DNA from 2 places in the Lysinibacillus sp. FSL K6-0075 genome. Region 2 is predicted to be linked to the other one. Evidence: predicted binding sites of a transcription regulator. Region 2 holds the regulator's gene; the other holds the start of a gene.

Region 1 (6,423 bases), 810 kb from region 2:
AACGCATTAATCGCGTTTTTTTAGTACCTGAAAATGTGCAACCGTTACCAGAAGCTATTCGTGCTATACTTCGTGCCGACTATATTTTAATAGGACCAGGAAGCTTGTATACAAGCATTATTCCGAATTTGCTTGTTAAGGAGATAGGAGAAGCAGTTGTTAAGGCTAAAGGAAGAAAAATATATGTTTGTAATTTAATGACACAAAAGGGTGAAACCATTTCTTATACAGCAGGCGATCATGTAACAGCTATACATAAGCATGTTGGCCATGACTTTATCGATTCCATTTTAGTAAATGATGAAGAACTCCCTAACCCTGTAAAAGAACTGTATAAAGAAGAAAGAGCGGAACCAGTGACATTTGACGTAGCAAAGCTTGAAAGCATGGGATTAGAAGTTATTAAACGAGACATTGCTACAATTCGTCCAGATGGCACGGTTCGGCATAATGCTGCGAATGTTGCAGAATGGCTGGTAGATTATGCTGATATTTACCATCAAAAAGTAAGAGGACCAATAATAGAAACATAATGGCTTTATTGTATATGGTAAGATGAACATATACATAGAAATCAGGATTGAAAGGGGGGCGTGATATGTCTTTTGCTTCTGAAACAAAAAAAGAGTTAACACAAATAGAAGCGGACAATCATTGTATGAAAGCAGAAGTTTCTGCCCTAATTCGTATGAATGGTTCATTATCCTTTGCAAATAAACAACTAAGCTTAGACGTGCAAACCGAAAACGCTGCAATTGCCAGAAGACTATATACGATTATGAAAAAATTGTATCCGTACAATGTGGAATTACTGGTTCGTAAGAAAATGCGACTGAAAAAAAATAATGTGTATATATGCCGTGTAAGAGAAGGTGCGCGTGAGCTGTTAATTGATTTAGAAATCATCTCAGACGACTTTCAATTTAACCATACGATCTCAAGAAAGCTCATTCAAAAGAGTGGCCAAAAAAGAGCTTATTTAAGAGGTGCATTTTTAGCAGGAGGTTCTGTCAATAATCCAGAAACATCAGCTTATCATTTAGAGGTGTATTCTTTATATAAAGAGCATGGTGAAGCATTAATGGATTTGATGAATGAATTTGAACTCAATGCCAAAACAATCGAACGTAAAAAAGGTTTTGTGACTTACTTAAAGGAAGCAGAAAAAATTTCGGATTTCCTTAATATTGTTGGTGCACATCAGGCTATGATGAAATTTGAAGATGTTCGCATATTGCGAGACATGCGCAATAGTGTCAACCGTATTGTAAACTGTGAAACAGCCAACCTAAATAAAACCATTGGTGCAGCATTACGGCAGGTAGAGAATATTCGATTTATTGAAAATTCAATTGGTCTTGATCAACTACCAGAGAAGCTTCGTGAAATAGCACGTCTCCGTGTAGAATACCAAGATGTGACATTAAAAGAGCTTGGTGAAATGGTATCTAGTGGAACGGTTAGTAAATCAGGTGTCAACCATCGATTGAGAAAAATTGATGAGATTGCTGATGCATTAAGGCGCGGTGAAAAAATAGGTGGTTAAGTTATCATACTTTTCAGGTATGAATGTCATGCTAATCGCTTATTGTTCTTTTGCTAGTAAGTGAGGTAAGATAAAACTAATAGATGAACGGTAGTGAAGGGGAGTTTTGAGAATGATTGAGAGAAGAGTCCAGGTTAAATTAAAATTAGGACTACAAGCTAGACAAGCAGCACTATTTGTGCAGGAAGCAAATCGTTTTAGTGCTGATATCTTTCTAGAAAAAGATGAGAAAAAAGTAAATGCCAAATCCATTATGGGTGTCATGAGCTTAGCTGTTGCTAAAGGTACTGAAGTTACTTTAAGTAGTGAAGGTAACGATGCTGAGCAAGCGGTTACAGCATTGGCAACAATTATTGAAAATGAAGATTAACATTCATTGAACACAAAAGGCATCACAGAGAAAATCTGTGATGCCTTTTATTTTTTATTTATTATCGCTACGATGCATAATGTGGTCAATTAAGCCATATTCTTTTGCACGTTCAGCAGTCATGAAGTTATCACGATCTGTGTCTCTTGCAATGACTTCAAGTGGTTGACCTGTGCGTTCAGATAAAATGCCATTTAGTTTTTCACGTAAGAATAAAATACGTTTAGCAGCAATTTCAATTTCTGTCGCTTGACCTTGTGCACCACCTAGTGGTTGGTGAATCATCACTTCAGCATTTGGTAGAGCAAAACGTTTACCAGGTTCACCAGCTGCAAGTAGGAAAGCACCCATTGATGCAGCCATCCCAATACAAATTGTTTGTACCTGTGGTTTAATAATTTGCATTGTGTCATAAATAGCCATACCAGCCGTAATGGATCCGCCAGGTGAGTTAATGTAAAGTGAGATATCTTTATCTGGATCTTCTGCTTGTAGGAAAAGAAGCTGAGCGACAATGGAGTTAGCAACATTGTCATCAATGGCACTTCCTAAAAGGATAATACGGTCTTTAAGTAGACGTGAATAAATGTCATATGCACGCTCACCACGACTTGTTTGTTCAATAACTGTAGGAATTAAATTCATGTTAAATCCTCCTTAAAAAGCTAAATTCGAATACCTTTACTGAAAATTTCCTTTGTATTTCAGCTGTATCCTTATCATACACATTATAGTCAGGGAAGGTCAAATATTAACCCTGCTAAAGTGAAATTAAAAAAATAAATTGTTTTTGCATTCTATGGTTGAATTATATAGGATGGGCTTGTATAATAATTAAGGTTATAAGTTTAAAGTACAGGACACTATTTTGCAGGTATGCTTCAAATGAGGGTTATCTACATCATGCTTTTCGTAAGCCTAGAGTGAGTACTTTTTTTTTGTGTCTTTTGCCCTCGTGGTGTAATGGATAACACGTAAGATTCCGGTTCTTGCACTGGGGGTTCGATTCCCTCCGAGGGCGCCATTTTACTGATGAATTGATATACTGTAATAGCTCATCTCCTAATAAGTAGTTTAGCAGCCTGCTTACTGGAGATCGAGAGGAAGAATAAAGTGAATACTGTCCTAGTTGGCATTATTCCCCTATTTATTCCTTTCAAACCTTCAAAAAAGCAATAACTCCAAATTATTTTTTAGTGAACATACTGTACGTGAGACTAGCAATAGTCGAAAAAAAAGAATCCTATCTGAGGGGATTCTTTTTTTTTGCCTAAATTTATCGAAATTTGGCATGGTTCTCATTGTATATATATTAGTTTTAGGTTTAATTTCTTGTGATTTATACATGTTTTTTCAAATTATATGAATTAATTATAAATTTATATGAAAAAATATTTAGTTTTATGCGAAAAGTTGTTGTCTAAATACTATATTGTTAATATAATTGACCTAATAGTCTAACATTTCCGAATTGCGAAAAATAATACGTATTTTGGAAAATTATCGAACTAGGGGGAAATACAATGAAAAAAACAGGTTGGATGTTACTGATGATTATCGCAGCTTTAACATTAGCACTTGCAGGATGTGGTACAAAAGATGATGCTTCTTCTGGTAGTACACCTTCAGAAGACGGCGGAGATGGCAAGAAAGTATACAAAGTTGGTACTGAGGCCACTTTTGCACCATTTGAATCTGTTGACGATTCAGGGAAAATTGTAGGGATTGATGTCGATATTTTACAAGCTATTGCAGATGAAATGGACTTTGAAGTTGAGTGGAATAATATTGGGTGGGAACCAGTTTTCCAAACAATTAAAAATGGTGAAACAAATATCGGAGCTTCAGGAATCACAATTACTGAAGAGCGTAAAGAATCATTTGATTTCACTGAACCATACTATGAGTCTCAATTATTAATTGTTGTGAAAGAAGATTCAAAAATCAAATCTCTTGATGAATTAAAAGATAAAAAAGTATCAGTACAAATTAATGCTACTGGTCATATGGCGGCGAAAAAGCTACAAGGGGAAGCAAGTACAAATATTATGGCATTTGAAAGTCAGCCAATCGCGATTCAAGAGATGCTAAATGGTAATGTTGATGCAGCTATCGGAGATAATGCGGTAGTTTATGAATATATGAAAGCTCATCCAGATCAAAAACTAAAAGTAATTGAAGATGACGCATTCGATAAAGAATACTATGGCTTCATGGTTCAAAAAGGGAATAAAGAATTGTTAGATAAATTAAATGAAGGTCTTAAAAAGATTAAAGAAAACGGTAAATTAAAAGAAATTACGGGCACTGATTTTGAGTAACAAATGAATGACATGATGCTACTAACATAGTAATTGTGCTAGCGGCTCATTTATTATTCGTAATTTAAAGGGGAATGGGGTTTTCGGATGGACATCTTTGACTTACGCTGGGACATTGTCTGGAACTACCGAGATATGTTTATACGAGGTATTGGCGTAACACTTATTTTGACACTTAGTGGTTATTTTGGCGGTATTCTATTAGGGCTATTTTTAGGTCTTGGAAAATTATCGAGTAAAAAATGGATTTATTGGCCATCTAAACTATATATCGATTTATTCCGTGGAACACCGATGCTTGTACAAATCTTGTTAATTCACTTAGCAGTTATTCCAACAATTTTTGGTCATTCTTTAGGTTATATGGTATCGGGGATTACAGCGCTTATTTTAAACTGCGCTGCTTACAATGCAGAAATTTTCCGTGCAGGGATTCAAAGTATTGCAAAAGGGCAAATGGAGGCTGCACGCTCTCTTGGGTTAACACATAACCAAGCGATGCGTAAGGTCATTTTACCTCAAGCATTTAGACGTATGATCCCACCATTAGGGAATGAATTCATCGCATTATTAAAAGATTCTTCACTCGTAACAGTTATTGCCGCACCAGATATTTTATATGCTAGTAAGGTAGTAGCTGGTGCAAGCTTCCGCTTCTGGGAACCGTATATCGTTGCAGCATTATTGTATTTAGTTTTAACATATGGTGTAACGAAAGTTGTAGCATTTATCGAGAAACGATTTAGCAATAGTTATGTCCCTCGTAAAGCTAAGGTAGAAGGGCGGGAAGCAAGATGATAAAAATTGAAAACCTACACAAGTACTTTGGTAAGCTTGAAGTATTAAAAGGAATCGATTATGAAATTCAAGAAAAACAAGTTGTCTGTGTCATTGGGCCATCTGGATCAGGAAAAAGTACATTTCTACGATGCATTAATATGTTAGAAGAAGTAACAGATGGTGCTATTTATATTGAAAATGTAAAGATTAATGATCCTAAAACGAATATCAATGAAATACGTGCAGAAGTGGGCATGGTGTTTCAACAATTTAACTTATTCCCGCATATGACTGTTATCGATAATGTCACGATGGCACCTATGCAAATTCGTAAAATGAGTCGTGCAAACGCAGAAGAACTAGGACATGAGCTATTAAAAAAAGTTGGACTCGATAGCAAGGCCTATAATTATCCTGAGCAGTTATCGGGTGGTCAACAGCAGCGTGTGGCAATTGCTCGTGCCTTAGCTATGAAGCCAAAAGCTATTTTATTTGACGAGCCAACTTCAGCACTTGACCCTGAAATGGTAAAAGAGGTGCTAGATGTTATGAAAAATCTAGCGGCTGAAGGGATGACAATGGTGGTTGTGACGCATGAAATGGGCTTTGCTCGTGAAGTAGGCGATCGAGTAGTCTTTATGGATGGAGGCTATATCGTAGAAGAAGGTTCTCCAGAGGAACTATTCGGCAATCCACAAAGCGATCGAACAAAGGCGTTTTTAGGAAAAGTATTATAAAGCTGAAAAAGCGAACGACGTGCTCGTTCGCTTTTTTGTGCTAAAAAAAGCAGTCCATGATGAGTATTCACCATGGACTGTTCATATTTAATGAAGGGGATTAGATGTTGTGTCGTATGCATTTAGCATCGTTTGCATATCCTGTTGGGAGTACTGAGGCACCTGATAATAGCCATGTTTATTTTGATAAATGGATAATTCGTATCCCATTTCAATGCAGTTAGGAATACTATCTGCAACAACGCGACGAACAACAGGGTTTGTTGTCTCCAACGCAGCGGTTGTCATACATTTTGCTGCCCCTTTTTGAGCACCAAGTAAGAATCCAGAAATGGCTTCATCATTTATTTCATTAGCATTTTGCATTGGCTTTTTCGGTTGACCAGGATTTAAGCCATATTTGAAGTCATTTCCTGTTTCCATTTGGTAACGTCCTGTTGGAACAGATGGATCGTGCCCTGTTTTAAAGGACTCTACGATTGTATTGTACATACCTAGAGTGAAATTATATTGACGATCCAAAATGTTGAGTAGTTCAGGGTCTTTTACATGGGGACGCAAAATAATGGCTTGGTTCATACCTGCAATAATTTCGCCAATTGTTTCATGCATGTCCATCATTTCATGGCCACCATGATTTAGGCTATGCTGTTGGTTGAAATTTGTTTG
Region 2 (6,423 bases):
GGGTGTGCCTTTTCAATTTCATCTAATAAAACGACTGAATATGGCTTACGGCGAACTTTCTCTGTTAGTTGGCCACCATCATCGAAGCCTACATAGCCTGGAGGTGAACCTACTAAGCGAGAAGTCGAATGTTTTTCCATATACTCGGACATATCAACACGAATCATCGCATCCTCATCGCCAAACATTACTTCAGCAAGTGCTCTTGCAAGCTCTGTTTTACCAACACCTGTAGGTCCTAAGAAGATAAATGAACCAATTGGTCGTTTTGGATCTTTTAAGCCTGCTCTTGCACGACGTATTGCACGAGAAATGGCTTCTACCGCTTCACTTTGCCCTACTACACGTTTGTGTAACTCTTCTTCAAGCTGTAATAACTTCGAAGATTCTTCAGAAGCAATTTTAGCTACTGGGATTCCTGTCCACATTGATACAACTGCTGCTACATCATCCACAGTCACTTTAGATTCGGCTTTACCTTGCTCTTCTTTCCAATTTTTTCGTGTAGCTTCAATTTCATCCTTCAGCTTTTGCTCAGTATCTCTTAGTGCTGCTGCCTTTTCAAATTCTTGACCTGATACGGCTGCATTTTTTTCAGAACGAACATTTTCAAGCTTATCCTCAAGTGCCTTTAAGTTCGGTGGCACTGCGAATGAACGTAAGCGTACTTTAGAACCTGCTTCATCGATTAAGTCAATCGCTTTATCGGGTAAGAAGCGGTCTGAAATATATCTATCACTCATTTTTGCCGCTGCTTCAATCGCTTCATCTGTTATTTTTACACGGTGATGTGCTTCATAACGATCACGTAAGCCTTGAATGATTAGAATAGCTTCTTCCACTGTCGGCTCATCCACTTGGATTGGTTGGAAACGACGCTCTAAAGCTGCATCCTTTTCAATATACTTGCGGTACTCATCAAGTGTTGTGGCACCAATACATTGAAGCTCACCACGTGCTAAAGATGGTTTTAATATATTCGATGCATCAATCGCACCTTCAGCACCACCTGCACCAATTAATGTATGCAATTCGTCGATAAATAAAATGATGTTACCTGCTTGGCGAATTTCATCCATCACTTTTTTCAAACGGTCTTCAAATTCACCACGATATTTTGTACCTGCAACAACCGTACCCATATCTAGTGTCATGACACGTTTGTCACGAAGGATTTCTGGTACTTCATTATTGATAATTTGCTGTGCTAATCCTTCAGCAATCGCTGTTTTACCAACACCTGGCTCACCAATCAATACAGGGTTATTTTTCGTACGACGCGATAAAACTTCAATCACACGTGTAATTTCCTTGCTTCGCCCAATAACAGGATCTAATGTACCTTCACGTGCAATTTGTGTTAAATCACGTGCTAGGCTATCTAATGTTGGCGTATTGGCAGCTTGAGCTGCTTGTTGACCAGATTGTGCATTATCATTATTACCTAATAGCAATAATACTTGCTGACGAGCTTTATTTAAGCCGACCCCCGCATTGTTTAAAACGCGAGCTGCCACACCCTCGCCTTCACGTATAAGCGCCAATAATAAATGCTCTGTGCCGATATAAGAGTGACCTAATTTACGTGACTCATCAACAGATAGTTCAATTACTTTCTTAGCTCTTGGCGTATAGTGAACGATTGGACCGACATCTTCTTTGCCCTTACCAACTAATTCTTCAATTCCAGCTTCAATCATTTGAGGACTAATATCAATGGCTTCTAACGCTTTCGCAGCAATACCGCCGCCTTCACGTATAAGCCCTAATAGTATATGCTCTGTACCGATAGATTCGTGCTTCCAACGAATAGCCTCTTCCTGAGCAAGCTGTAATACTTTTTGCGCGCGTTGTGTAAAACGATTAAACATCATATAAATCCTCTCCTTTTTCCCCATTTATAGGCTTATTCGCATATTCTTGAGATAATGTCTCGCGAAGCATTTCCGCTCGTACACGATCTCGTTCAGCAGGTGGCAGTACCTCACCTGCATAGTGCTGTAAAAAACCTGGTTGCATACAAACAACACATTCATTTAAAGTTGTTGCTTGTATACCATCAATCATCTGTAAATCTACTCCTAGACGAACATTAGATAGGCAAGTCGCGGCTTCCTCACTTGTCAAAATTCTCGCATGTGTAAGGGTGCCTAAAGCTCGATATACTCTATCCTCTAGAGCAAGCTCTGCCTTTTCCATTAATTTACCTCTTGCATGGCGTTCTTTTTGAATAATCTTTTCAGCGACACTTTGTATGTCTGCTAAAATATCTTCCTCTGTCTTTCCAAGTGTAATTTGGTTAGACACTTGATAAACATTCCCTAAATTTTCGCTTCCTTCACCATATATACCTCTTACAGTCATTCCTAAGCGTGTCATGGCATTTATAATTTGATTCATTTGCCCCGTTAGTGTAAGAGCGGGTAAATGCATCATGACGGACGCTCGTAGACCCGTACCAATATTCGTTGGACAACTTGTTAAATAACCAAAAGTATCTCGAAAAGCATACGGTAATACTTTCTCTAGGATACGATCAATCTTATTTGCTTGTTCATAGGCACTTTGAAGTTGAAAACTTGCTGTCATACATTGAATGCGTAAATGATCCTCTTCATTCACCATAATGCTAACGGATTCATCTTCAGAAAGTAGTATAGAACCCACTTGCTCTTTTTTAGCCAATTGCGGACTAATCAAATGCTTTTCTACAAGAATTTGACGCTGTAAAGGCGTTAAATCCTTTATAGCAAAATAAGCATAATCATTTTGAAGCGTTGGGCTATCGCTTACAGCATGTGTAACGGCCTGTTCCACCTGCAATGCCTCATTCTCTGAAAAGGCTAATGGAAAACGATACCCATCTAAATTTCGAGCAAGGCGTATCCGTGTGCTAATGACAATATCTGAGTAATCATCTTTGATATGCATCCAGGTTGGCGTCGCACGCTCTAAAAATGATTCAATCATCATGACACATCACCACCTTCAAATTGTAGATGTTTTTCTAGCTCTTTGACTTCATCACGTAGCTTCGCCGCTTCTTCAAATTGTTCTTCCTCTACGGCGGACTTCATACGCTTGCGGATATCCTCTATTTGCTTTTTAATAACATACACATTGCTGCGAGCACCAGGCATTTTACCAATGTGTTGTGGACCTGCCTGAATGCGATTAAAAAGCTTCGGCAAATGTTCACTAAATGTGTCATAACAGCTTGGGCACCCGAATTTTCCCTCTTTTAAAAATTGCTTATACGAAAATCCACATTGTGGGCATGTTTGCTGTTGTGGTTGTACCTGTTGTTTTTCCCCCACCTTTTGCCATGTAGGAGAGCCAAACCAGTTAGACAATAACTGTTGAATAGATACTGGCTCTTGTTTAAACTCTGCATGAAATGGATGGAATTGTGAGGCGCAGACGTCACAATAATGGTGCTCCACCTTTTGCCCACTTTGAACTTGTGTTACTGTAACTGTCGCATTACGTTGTTTACAATGTTCGCATATCATTTCCATCACCTCACTATTTTTGCTGTTCATATTTAATTGTTGTCAGCATTGCTCGCAATATTTTTGATCGAATGACATCTCTTAATGGGAGATGCAAGTCGATCGTGGAGCGATCAATTGCTGCTAACATTAATTTCGCTTCTCGCTTTGAAATTACCTGCTCATCAATCAGTCGATAAACCAAATCTTCTGCCATCGTTTGTGATGCCCCACCTTCAATTTGCCTGAGAACATCGTCGATTAAATCAATCTGTGAATTCGCGCGGACACGTAAAATTCGAATGTATCCACCACCACCACGTTTGCTCTCAACAAGGTAACCCCGCTCGGCAGTAAATCTTGTATTAATGACATAATTTATTTGTGATGGTACACATTGAAATTTATCAGCGATTTCACTACGTTTAATTTCAATATGCCCTTCTCCACCTAATTCAAGTACTTGCTTTAAGTAACCTTCTATGATGTCTGATATATTACGCATTTTAGGAATACACCTCGCTTGCTTCACTGACTTTGACTATCTTTGACTTTCTTTGAGTATATTATACAAAACGCTTGAAAAAAATTGCAATGATTTCGCCCATAGAAAAGTGGAAAGTCTTGAAAATGCCTTTTTAAGCGCCGAAAATAACACCTTTTCGATCATTTGTGTACGGTTTTATAATTTCCTCATATACCTAATGTACCCTTATTAGTCATAGAAAAAACGCAAGCATATGCAACTAGCATATACTTGCGTCTATGAAAATTATACCCAGCGACCAACAATTGGATAACGCCAAGGTTCATCAGACAATGCTTTTACAATACCGATAATCGGTACAACAAATAGCATAATGCCGAAAATGATTAAAAATGGTAAGCCAATAAGGACAAAGCTTAAAACTACAGAGATAGCAATTAAAACGCCCATGACAATTTGGAATAGCAATGCTTGAATAGAAATTGCCTTAACTTCCTCATCCGAACTAATTAAAAAGAAAATAATGGGCACTAACCATGGCGCAAAAAATGCACTTGCGTGTATGATTACTTTAGACCATTTAGTCTCCATATATATCAACCCTTTCTTTGAACTTTATCTATGTTTTATGTACTACTATTTACGGAACTATACCCGCAATAGTTTCACATTAAAAAGGATTTTTAAAAATTTTTTTGAGAGGCTGTGATGAGAGATGGAATTTAACAACACATTAGCAAATGAATATGAAAAGGGAATTCGCCGTACGTTGCCAAGTTATGATGCCATGCTGCGTTTAATACAAACCTTTTATCATTCCAAACTTCCAGAAAACGCTAACATGTTAGTTGTGGGTGCAGGGAGTGGCAATGAAATTTTACAGCTTGCAGAAGGAAGACCACACTGGTCATTCACGGGCATTGATCCATCAGAATCCATGCTTAACATAGCTAAAGAGCGTTTGCTCGCTCTACCTAATAATATGTCATTCCATCAGGCTACAATACTCGATGCTCCGCTGACCTCCACACAGTTTGATGCAGCAAGCTGTATTCTCGTCTTGCATTTTATTCGGGATGATGAAGAAAAGCTGGTGACATTAAAAGAAATAGCAAAATATTTAAAACCTGGAGCACCATTTGTCCTTGTTGCAAAGTATGGTCAGCAAGGCTCTTTAGAAACAGAGATACAATTTGATTTATGGCGTTCCTATTGGCTACAACATACTAGACTTTCTGTGTCTGATGTAGCAGAGATGGAGAAATCCATTCGCTCTCTTTCTTTTATGAGTGAAGAGGATATTTTAACACTTTTACAAAGTGCAGGCTTTACAAAACCTTCTAGATTTTTTGCCACTACTTTGTTTGGTGGTTGGGTATGCTTTAAAGAGGAGCACTAACTATATTTTGTAGTAAATAATTTGAGGTGAAAACCGTGATAAGCACCATTGGCATTACAAAACAACAACAACTGTTAAAGGATTTTCCATTAGAGGAGATACATCAGCAAGAATTTGAATGGTATTGGGTTGATTTTAATTGTCCTACAGCCGAGGAAGAATTATTGTTGGATACATTTTTTCACTTTCACCCTCTTGCTATTGAGGATTGCTTAATGAGATTACAGCGTCCGAAGCTCGACTTTTATGATGATTTTCATTTTTTTGTCATTCATCGAGTAAACGAAGAGACGTTAGCTGCAGAGGAGGTTAATATATTTGCCTCCAATAAATTTATCGTAACCTTCCATAAAAGTCCTGTCCCTGAAATAGATAAGGTGCAGAAGATGCTAGAAAACCAACCGAAGAATTGGGAGCGCGGTACCGTATACTTAACGTATCAAACCATTGATAAAATTGTTGATAGTTATTTTCCACTCGTTTACAAAATTGAAGATCATCTAAATGCATTAGAAGGTGAACTTACATACCAAAGCAACGTAAATGCCATGAAGATTGTCTTCGAGTTCCGTAGTGACTTACTTGACTTAAGACGTACTATTTTACCAATGCGTGATCTTTTATATCGCGTTCTTAATTCTTACCGTTTCTCACTAAAGAAATCGGAAAGAGCTTATTTTGGAGATATCTATGACCATCTACTTAAGCTAACAGAGATGGTTGAATCCAATCGAGAGCTTACAGCGGATATGCGGGATAGTTATATGGCTATGAGTTCTAGTCGCATGAATGGTATTATGATGACTTTAACAATTGTCTCAACAATCTTTATCCCACTTACCTTCATTGCTGGTGTGTATGGGATGAATTTCGATAATATGCCGGAGCTTCATGGACAATATAGCTATTTTATTGTACTTGGGATTATGATTATTATCGTTATCTTTATGTTGGCCATCTTTAAACATAAGGGCTGGTTTAAACTATTTAAACCATAAAAAAGACTGCTCGTTTTGTTGCGAAAACGAGCAGTTTTTTCAATCTAT

The links. Region 2 encodes CtsR, which represses protease genes until heat stress. Its sites were predicted from a motif close to ATGGTCAATAAAGGTCAAACA; they were not measured.
Region 1: the regulator CtsR is predicted to act here: its motif matches at 2,647-2,667, upstream of clpP (ATP-dependent Clp endopeptidase proteolytic subunit ClpP).

What each region holds. Positions count from the first base shown of each region.
Region 1 is NZ_CP151947.1:4,066,875-4,073,297, reverse strand. Features, by position in the region: gene MHB65_RS20320 (YvcK family protein) at 1-533, shown strand, start outside; gene whiA (DNA-binding protein WhiA) at 599-1,546, shown strand; gene MHB65_RS20310 (HPr family phosphocarrier protein) at 1,659-1,916, shown strand; gene clpP (ATP-dependent Clp endopeptidase proteolytic subunit ClpP) at 1,971-2,561, opposite strand; tRNA gene MHB65_RS20300 (tRNA-Arg) at 2,866-2,940, shown strand; gene MHB65_RS20295 (basic amino acid ABC transporter substrate-binding protein) at 3,440-4,237, shown strand; gene MHB65_RS20290 (amino acid ABC transporter permease) at 4,325-5,035, shown strand; gene MHB65_RS20285 (amino acid ABC transporter ATP-binding protein) at 5,032-5,754, shown strand; gene MHB65_RS20280 (spore coat protein) at 5,842-6,423, opposite strand, start outside.
Region 2 is NZ_CP151947.1:4,874,620-4,881,042, forward strand. Features, by position in the region: gene MHB65_RS24550 (ATP-dependent Clp protease ATP-binding subunit) at 1-1,874, opposite strand, end outside; gene MHB65_RS24555 (protein arginine kinase) at 1,864-2,973, opposite strand; gene MHB65_RS24560 (UvrB/UvrC motif-containing protein) at 2,970-3,512, opposite strand; gene MHB65_RS24565 (CtsR family transcriptional regulator) at 3,526-3,996, opposite strand; gene MHB65_RS24570 (DUF4870 domain-containing protein) at 4,264-4,569, opposite strand; gene MHB65_RS24575 (class I SAM-dependent methyltransferase) at 4,694-5,377, shown strand; gene corA (magnesium/cobalt transporter CorA) at 5,413-6,375, shown strand; gene MHB65_RS24585 (hypothetical protein) at 6,423-6,423, opposite strand, start outside.